Regions from separate parts of the Dorea sp. 210702-DFI.3.125 genome, predicted to be linked through region 1. Evidence: riboswitches for the same ligand, from Rfam matches in the RefSeq annotation. Region 1 holds a riboswitch; each other region holds the start of a gene.
What was found. A riboswitch is a leader RNA that binds a small molecule or an ion and turns the genes downstream of it on or off. The one in region 1 is predicted to bind cobalamin.
Positions count from the first base shown of each region.

Region 2: another riboswitch for cobalamin. It lies ahead of LI164_RS04495 (uroporphyrinogen decarboxylase family protein); the one in region 1 lies ahead of LI164_RS01235 (sirohydrochlorin cobaltochelatase).
Region 3: another riboswitch for cobalamin. It lies ahead of LI164_RS04540 (immunoglobulin domain-containing protein); the one in region 1 lies ahead of LI164_RS01235 (sirohydrochlorin cobaltochelatase).

Region 1 covers NZ_JAJCNF010000002.1:20,791-24,078, reverse strand. Annotated here, with positions in the region: gene LI164_RS01240 (hypothetical protein) at 206-751, opposite strand; gene LI164_RS01235 (sirohydrochlorin cobaltochelatase) at 815-2,020, opposite strand; cobalamin riboswitch at 2,227-2,440, opposite strand; gene LI164_RS01230 (PolC-type DNA polymerase III) at 2,542-3,240, opposite strand; gene LI164_RS01225 (hypothetical protein) at 3,242-3,288, opposite strand, start outside.
Region 2 covers NZ_JAJCNF010000006.1:15,323-18,610, reverse strand. Annotated here, with positions in the region: gene LI164_RS04500 (leucine-rich repeat protein) at 1-354, opposite strand, end outside; gene LI164_RS04495 (uroporphyrinogen decarboxylase family protein) at 419-1,489, opposite strand; cobalamin riboswitch at 1,656-1,865, opposite strand; gene LI164_RS04490 (dicarboxylate/amino acid:cation symporter) at 2,045-3,268, opposite strand.
Region 3 covers NZ_JAJCNF010000006.1:27,827-31,114, reverse strand. Annotated here, with positions in the region: gene LI164_RS04540 (immunoglobulin domain-containing protein) at 1-1,737, opposite strand, end outside; cobalamin riboswitch at 1,889-2,099, opposite strand; gene LI164_RS04535 (Rpn family recombination-promoting nuclease/putative transposase) at 2,231-3,184, opposite strand.

The DNA of each region.
Region 1 (3,288 bases):
CGTCCAATTGTTTTTATTAATATTTTCTATTAATTATTAATTCTATCTATATATTCCTATAATAGGAAAAGTATGTTTTATTATTTTTTCATATAAAGTTCTGATAAAAATACAGAAACCTCTATCACGCTTTCTTTTTATTGCATTGATAGAGGTTTCCAATTACATACTATTCATTTCACATTTTGTTACAAAATAAAGCTTATTACTGTACCAATTCCGGATTGGACACACTGACTTTATGGTCATACCATTTACCCTTTGTTCCAACCAATGCCAGATCAAATTCATCGTCCAGTGTCGGTACCGGTACGTCAAAGGAATATACTTCCTTTGGCGCGGAACCATCAGAATAAGTAATCTCTGTTGTCTCTGACGGATCAATAAGATCTGCCCCGTCTTTCTGTGCATCTTCTGCTGAGCCTAAGAATAACTGTACGATATTTTTAGAATTCAATGTAATATGTACTGTCATCTTACCATCTTTAACAGTCAGCGTTGCTTTTCCGTCATTATAGTCCGGATTCTCGTGGAACATACCGCTGTCTGTATTAAAATCTACCTTATAAGTTCCATCTTCCAGCTCAGGCTCCTTCGCATCTTTGCTGTCAGTCTTTGCTTCTGACGCATCATCTTTGGAAGCTTCTGTTTTTGTGTCATCTTTCTTATCCGTATTACTTCCGCATCCGGCAAGCATTGTCATTGCCATACTGGCGGAAAGTAATAAAACTAATAATTTCTTTTTTAACATGTCCATTCTCTCTTTTCTAATTATTTTTCTTTATAATTGTACTCTGAAAATCTGACCTGTCAACTATTTAGCTTCAATTGCAGCTTTTGTATGTGCTACATAAATCTGCTGAATTGCATCAATCTCTCCAAGACCTGCAATCTGTGATTCTACACTGTCAAATGCTTTTGACGCTTCAAACTGGCTCTTCCATGAATCATCATCGTCTCCTGCCATATCATTGTTCGCATGATCTCCTGCAACAACCATCAGTGGACGAAGGATTACTTTCTTATATCCGGCCTCTTTGATTTTCTCAATGACTGCCTGACACTCTGTATCTTCCGGCTCACCTTCTACAGTTCCGATAAATACATTCTTATATCCAAGCTGCTCAATCTGTGTCTGCATCTGATCATAACTTACATTTGCAACGTGTGAAGTTCCATGTCCCATGAATACAAATGCGGTTCCATCTTCGGCTGCTGCATCAATGCTGTCATAGTTTGCTGTCTTAACTGCTTCGTCTGTGATTGCTTTTGCAACTGCTTCTTTGTCTGCATTGATAACTGTTGCATCTGCTCCAACTTCGCCGAGAAGAGGCTCAGCAATCTTTACAGATTCAAATTTATCTTTATATTTTTCCACTGTCTCTGATAACTCATCATACTCTGCGCCATGCATCAGATGTGTCGGCTGAACAACAAGGTTTTTAACTCCATTGTCTACTGCACGCTCCAGCGCCTGCTCCATGTTGTCGATCTTCTCATCATCACGGGCCTGTACGTGATTGATGATGATCTGAGCTGTAAATGCTCTTCTTACTGACCAGTCTGGATTAGCAGCCTGAAGTGCTTTCTCAATTCCACCGATATCTTTTGTACGGCTGTCATTGAATGATGTACCAAAACTTACAACAAGAAGTTCATTCTCACCAATCTCGTCCTGATTTAACGGATCATCTTTCGAAGCGTCACCTGTATCTCTTCCGAAGTAATCAGGATCTGCGTTTTCACCTTCTACTAATTCTTTTTGGGCATCTGTTAATGCGTCCCAGGCTTCCTTAGCTTCTTTGCACTGTTCATCTGTCTTGTCAGTTCTCTCCTGAACATAGATATCATCAATCAGTTTTGCCACCTTGTCTGCTGCCACCTGATCGCTGTCCTCCTTCGTATTCTCTGTCTTTGCATCACTCTTTGCGTCAGAACTTCCTGAATTTCCTCCACATCCTGCAAGCAGAGACATACTCATAGCTGCAGTAAGTAATACGACTACCAATTTTTTCTTCATCTTTCCATCCTCCATTTTTTTCTAAGATACAAAATAATTTTTCCGGAGGTTTTTTATTACATAAAAATTCATATAATAAAAAATCCCTGCCATTAAAAAATGAACAGAGAGTACGCAAAACAAACTATTGACGAAATTATCTTCCTTCCGTCAAATAGCCTTTCTATGTATTTCGTACTGCCAGTTCCTCGTGGCCTGAACAAATATGTTCCTGTACTGTGAAAGGCAGGTATCCCGGCTTATTGCTCAGGCGCTATAAAATCAGCCTTCCCGGTCTCCCAGTGGCATGTAGGATTCAAAGCTCGCAAAATACGGTGACGAGTTCGTACAGGATTCACACCTGTTTCCCTTTTCACCAGCCAGATAAATAACTTTTTATAATATCTTTCTCTGACTGACACCTCACGCATTTTTTATTCTTTTGTATCTTTAACTATTACTTTTACAATCTAACACATCTGATAATTACTGTCAATACATCAGCCTGTCAGACTGTATTCCATATTGGTTTCTCACTTCCATTACGGTCGGGATAAAATCCGGTCGATTTCTCTGGAAGCCTCACTCTTTGTCAGTGTATGTATGTCCATTTCCATAGAAATATTCTTCTGTTGCATAAGCCTTGTGAGAAATGCGATCTGTTTTGCGGTTATCGGTTCTTTTTTCTTCACTTTATATGCCAAGGGCTGTGGTTTAAAAACCTTCGGTTCCTTTTCCTCATAAAAATGCGCCATAGACTGATACAGTTTTGCGGTTGCCAGAGCATCATGATATGCACGGTGCGCCGCTGCATTTTCGATATGATAGTATTCGCAGAGTGCGCCAAGCTTTCTGGATGGGAGGTCTGCATGAACAACTTTGGCAATCTTAAGTGTATCAATTCCCATATGATCATAGGTGTAACCAAGTTCTTTTGCTTTTGTCTTCACAAAGCTGAAGTCGAACTGCACATTATGTCCAATCAGCGTATCCTGTTCGCAGAATTCAAGGAACTCCGGCAATACTTCGCCGCAGTTCCCTGCTCCTTCTACCATATCATTTGTAATTCCGGTCAGTTGCGTAATCATCGGAGGTATCCCGGCCTCCGGTTCAATAAAACGAATAAAACGGTCAACAACTTTTCCTTCCCGTACTTTCAATGCACCAATCTCAATAATCTCATTGTGCTCCGGGCTAAGTCCAGTCGTCTCTATGTCAAATGCAACATATGATTTTAACATCTTACTTGTCCGTCTCTTTCTCATCCATTGCTCTTACTTTGTCATTTG
Region 2 (3,288 bases), on a different contig from region 1:
CTCAAGATGGTCCTTCTCTTTTAGTTGCGTACATACTTTCACGACATCGGACAGTTTTCCAAATCCAGATGCTTCTATAAAAATTCTGTCCGGACAATCTTCCATGGCAATCCGGCGCATCTTTTCTTCAAACTCAAGTGCCATCCCACAACAAATGCAGCCCTCACCGATTTCTTCATAAATCAAGCTGCCTTCTGCATTTTCCCGGTCAACTGCCTGTGCACCAAAATCATTTTGAATTACCGCAGTCTTTCCCTTTACCTGTTCTATACATTGATTTAAGAATGTTGTTTTTCCGGATCCCCGAAATCCAGATATGATCTGAACAACCATGTCCTGTTTATCTACCTCCATCAGATTAGTTTTCTGATTTTATATCTTTTTATTCAAATTGGGCAGATTCTCTTTCCGACACATTTTATTCAAAGTTCTTAGGATCTAATGGCCACTTTCCATACTTTCTTGCTGCATTCATAAAAGCTTCAATATTCTCCAATTTTACCTGACCGGAAAGATCACATCCAGAGGCAAGAATATAACCATTCGGTGAATCCCATGCTTTCTGCAAACACCTCTTTACAGCTGCATCCATTTCTTCCTTTGTTCCCTGAATAAAATAGTCGACCGGTGCCACATTTCCAAGAATCGGCATCTTCTGCCCTGCTGTATTTTTTACATGCTCCAAATCAACGACATTGTCCACACTGATCATATCACTTCCTGCATCTGCCATGTCATCAATTGTTTTGGTCGTATCCCCACATATATGATAGCAGACCATTCCTCCTGCATCATGAATTGCCTGATTTACTTTTTTTGCATACGGAAGCACAAACTCCTGATACTGACTCTTTCTCAAGATTGTGCCAGAAGCGAGTGGATCACATTGTAGGATCAATACCCCTTCTTGAATGAACTCTTTATAAATATCGATAAGACAATCTGTTGTAAACTGCACAAGTCTGTGAACCTTTTCTGGTGATTTCCTCATGGCACGGAACAGCTTCTCTGCTGGATAACAGCTTGTGGCAGCTGTATATGGTCCAGTAATCAGAACCCCGACCGGTACTTCATCACCAATTTCTTCTTTTACAATGTGGCATGCCTCCAGACAATGTCTTAGGTGCGGATCATTTTCTTTTTTCAGACGTTCCGGATCCAGCTTGTCAATATCATCCAAACTTTCAAGCGGATACGTTGCGATTGCAGGTGTCTGAAACTCCGGATCATTGGTCGTTCCCCCAAGCCCAACTCCTACCATGTGAAGCCCGTATTCAATGACTGCAAGGTCATTACCAAATCTTTTGTACGCTTCAATCTGACACTTTGCCTCATTCTCCGGTGAGCTTCTTTTCTCGCGATGAGTCATCCCACATACATCGCCTGACATAGATACTATGACCGGCATTGCAAGCATTCGATCCATCGATTGTCCTGTCATAAAAGCATTCAGTCTTTGATTCGGTGTCATCTGGTCTAATTCGTGCATAAATCTCCTCCTCGTATTATACATGCAAACAATAAGTTTCTCAATATTCTCCCTGGATTTTATACACTATAACTTCTATCACTGTCATGAACGATCAGTATAAAATATTTTTCCACTAAAAAAGGCAGGGAAAATAAAACGAAGTGTCTGTTCTTTTCCCTACCGAAAATCCCAATTCCTATATAGCAGGTTTCCTGGCTTGATTTCATCCTCTGCTTTCCTCTTCCCGGCTTATATTACTGCTGTTCTGTTGCAGATATAAATACCAGTGACTCCGTTGAAGCTTCGTCCATCTTACAGTAGAATAGGCTGCCCTGGATTCTCACCAGATTCCCTTTTAAATGTCAAATCCATCACTAATATAGTCTTCTGCATCCAGTATAATTATTAAGCACGCTTATTTCAAATAAATAATATTGATATATCTACCCAATTATCGTTTTTTCAAATAAAATACACTCAGTCTTCATGGAATTCCTAAAAAGAATAAACTCATAAAAACCAAGTGTACATAATTAAGAATGGCTCTACATTCCTACTTGCGAAACTACATACTTATTTTTTTCTTAATGCTTTCTTTTTCTCAAGATTTGTGACAACCATGCAGCAGCTTGCATCACCTGTGATGTTTACTGTTGTACGTCCCATATCAAAGATACGATCCACTCCAGCTACAAGAGCGATTCCATCTACTGGAAGTCCTACAGATGTAAGTACCATTGCCAGCATAACCATTCCAGATCCCGGCACACCTGCTGTTCCGATAGATGCCAGTGTTGCTGTCAGGATAATCGTCAGCATCTGTGGAAGTGTCAGGTTGATTCCATAACAGGACGCGATAAAGATTGCACATACTCCCTGATAAATTGCAGTTCCGTCCATGTTAATTGTTGCTCCAAGCGGAAGCACAAATGAAGTCACTTCTTTTGATGCTCCCATGTTCTCTACACACTCCATATTGATTGGAAGTGTTCCTACGGAAGAAGCACTGGAAAATGCAAACATCATTGCCGGAAGCATTCCTTTAAAGAATGCGATCGGACTCATACCGCCCATTGTCTTTACTGCTAATGAATATACAACAACTGCATGTATAATGTAGCAGACATACGCTGCTAAAAGCACCATTGCCAGTGAACCGATGATCATCGGACCATTTACTGCAATAACCGGGCACAACAGACAGAATACTCCGATTGGAGATAATCTTAAGATCATCTCCATACATTTCATAAACATATCATTCAGATCATTACACCCCTGAATCAAACGTGGATTTTTCTCCGGTCCAATCAGAATAATCGCAAATCCGAACAATACTGACATCACAATTACCTGAAGCATATTGGACTCAGACATCGGTGCAATAAAATTGGATGGGAAAATATTCACAATTGTATCCATAAATGATACCGACTCTGCTGCTTCATAAGTCAAGTCTGTTGTTGCAACGACCGGGAACATTCCTTTGAACAGATTTCCTCCAATCAATCCAAATGTGATTGCAAATGCGGTTGTACACATATAGTATACAACGGTCTTTAAACCAATTGCTCCTACTTTTTTAATATCCTGCATGGAGATAATCCCACACATAATGGAGAATAATACGATTGGAACTACGATGAACTTTACAAGGTTCAGGAAAATTGTTCCAAACGGCTTAATGTAACTCTCTGCAAATTCTGCATGACTCTGCATCAGAAGTCCTACTACAATTGCAAGAATCAACGCGATAAAAATCTGCATTGCCAAGGACATTTTTTTCTTTTGTTTCATGATTTTAACCTCTCTTTACT
Region 3 (3,288 bases), on a different contig from region 1:
TCCTTCTTTTTCACTGAGTTTCTCAAATACTACTTCTGCAACATCAGAAACAGCCTCTGTACCTGTGTTATCTTTCACAACACAACGATACTGTCCGGCAAGCTTCTCTTCCATTGTAAATGTGTAATTTGCTGTAACTGCACTAAGATCACTGCAATTTGTCCATGTTGTTCCATCAGTACTGTACTGCCACTGGTAACTAAGTGTAGTTCCTTCTTCTCCGGAAGCATCTACAAAAAGAGATACTTTATCTCCCGCTTTCGCAGTTGTCTCTGAAGCCGGCTGCGTTTTAATTGTAACTACCGTCTGCTTTTTAAAATCATCTAAAGCCGGAAGTTTCAATGCAAGAGAACTAGATGTACTAAACTTTTGTGTTCTTCCATTTCTCGGTACAAAATGTACTTCTCCTCCCGCCATTGAACTCGGTACTTCAAAAGTAAACTTCTCCAAATCCTTTTCTGTATCTACCACTCCCATAACCAGCGGAGTCTTTTCTTCATCGTCTTTGCTTCCGATATAAATTGCATCATAGGTAAAACTTCCACTGCTTGCACGTTGTACCCAGATTGATACCTGAATCTTATCCCCTGCAATCTTTGCCTCTGACTCAGCAATGTTAAACATGGGATATGCCTGACCCGGTTTCTTTGTATCGTCACTTGCAAAGATGGCCTGAATTCCATCCTTTGCTGCATAAGCATTATCATTGGAACTATCACTGCCAGTATTTCCACCCTGGTTTCCACCATTTCCACTGTCATCTTTTCCATCTTCCCCAGATGCCGCAACTGTTACATCTGCTGCTTCTGACGTGACTTCTCCAGAAGCATTCTTTACTACGCAGTGGTATTTTCCAGCCAGTTCTGCTTTCATCTGGAAACTATAATTTGCACTCTTGGCACTTTCCTCTATACAATCTGTCCAGTTCGTTCCATCTGTACTGTACTGCCACTGATAAGTGCAGTCCGTTCCATCTGCCTCTACAGACAGGTTCACCTGCTTCCCTGCTTTTACCGCTGCAGACTGCGGCTCGGAAGTAATCACAGGTGCTCCAGGATCCGGAATACTCATCCAGAGATAATTATCGCTCCAAGTTCCTTCATCATAATGTCCAACTGATATTGGAATCCAACTGTTTTTCTTAGATAATGGAACTTCTATTGTAAATTTATAATTAGATCCATTATCTGTTCCTTTTATAACAGGATTCTTAGTCTCATCCGTCTGTGGTCCGAGGTAAATTGCATCAAATACTTTTTTTGCACCTGTGTGGAAGGTAATCTTCATTTTATCTTCCTCCACTGTTACCTGTGCATCCTCAGTCGGGAACATTTTATAAATATTCCCATCATTTTTCAGCACTTTTACACCATTAATAGCTGCTGTCGGCTGAACCGGAGTCACTGCTTCCTGCGTTGCTATCTCATTTGTCTGAGCGTTCTGTGCTTCCTGCTGACCACCTGTCCCATCTGCCGGGGCACCAGTATTTTCTTTCTCCTGTGAAGCTTCCGGTTGTGCAGGTGTCGCATTTTCTTCTGCTTTTACTTCTTCTTTGCTTTCCTCTTTTGCAGGCGCACTTTCCTGTACATTTTCTGACTCACCAGACGTATCTTCCACCTGCTGTACAATCTCTGCCACATCCTGGTCTTCTGCATATACATTGGTATACGACAACGGTGTTGCCACCATAGATGCCACAAGTACTCCAGCTAAAAAGCTTGCACTTTTTCTCTTCATCTTTTCCTCCTTATTTTGTTTTTACCTTGTAGTTTGGGAATTATCATGAAAATAATTGTACGACAAAGAGAAATCTTCTACTTCCTGATGTAAAAGATTTCTTACTTTTTATATTTCGGCACAATCAATTACTCGTGATCTGGAATTATCATTCCATGTACCAACGATCGGCAGGTTTCCTGACTTGTAAATCTTACATAGAATCTCCTTCCCAGTCTCCCAGTGGATGTCTAACACAACCTCAGATTCTGTGCTAATACATGATCTATGTATTCACTCACAGTGACGAGTTCGTACAGGTCTTGCACCTGTTTCCCTTTTACCTGTCTTCTAAAAACAGCACCGAACGTTCTTCATAATTTTCCATAACAAATATAACATTTAGACTTGAGAAAGTCAATGAAACCGGGGTTTTATTACAATTCATTATACTTCAGTGGCATGCTTAAAAAGCTTTCACAGGATTTCTCCCATAGAAGCTTCTTTTTTCAATTTATACGCCAAATTCCTCATACAATTTCTTACGATATTCCAAATCCTCCAACGCCTTAATACTATCTTCCTGACGATTCTGCTTTGAAAGCTTCATTAATAAATTGGCAAGCCGTTCTTCCCCTATACGTTCTCCTTCTTTTCTTCCTTCCGCTCTTCCTTCTATTCTTCCTTCTATTCTTCCTTCTATTCTTCCTTCCTCTCTTCCTCGTATTCTCCCTTCTCTTAAACCTCGCTCTGTTGCCTCTTCTCTTACCAGTCTTTCTCGTTCTTCCATCTTCATATACTCGACCTCCACACTTGTACTTGTTTTTATCTCCTGTATACTCTCATGCAGACGGCGAAGTCTTTCATCACATTCCTCTGGAAGTCCATGTTCATTACTCTCAGTAATATAATGAAGAAAATCCACTAATTCTTTCGATACTTCATCTTCATTTTCCCCTTTTGTACTGAGAAATAATTTTGTAACCTCATCTCCAAGTAATAAATCTGGCTGTTCCTTGCAGCGACTTTCAAACGTATAGCAATACTTCTTCATTCCATATGGATCATAGTCACAAATTACAATAATAAACAGCGGTTTTAGCTTATCAAAACCTTTTTCACCGCTTTTCAACATTGGTGCGTCCATCAATGCCTGATAGAATCTGGTTCGTTTTGGAATATTTCCTTCCTTCCGATTCTGCATCTCTACATCAAAAACGCGACCATCTTCAGATTCTGCGACAAAATCCATTCGGATTCCACGTTTTCCCGGAATATTGTGAATAACCTTCTGACCTTCTTTCCACTTGAGGCTTTTTAATCGCAAACCAGTAGATAATTCGATAATTGTCTTGCAATTTTCCAGTTCCGCGGTTGCCACATCAAATAGAAAATCGTCCGTGAGATTCATCTCCTTTAATGGCTTCCATCTGTCTTCCTGCATGATTAAGTTTTCGGTTCTCTCCATACACTTTTCTCCTTGTATTATACCATTTATAGTTATTTTTTCAAACATGGAATATCGGACGAATCTGTCCGTATGATCAGAGCAGAACTGCTCTTAAATTAACT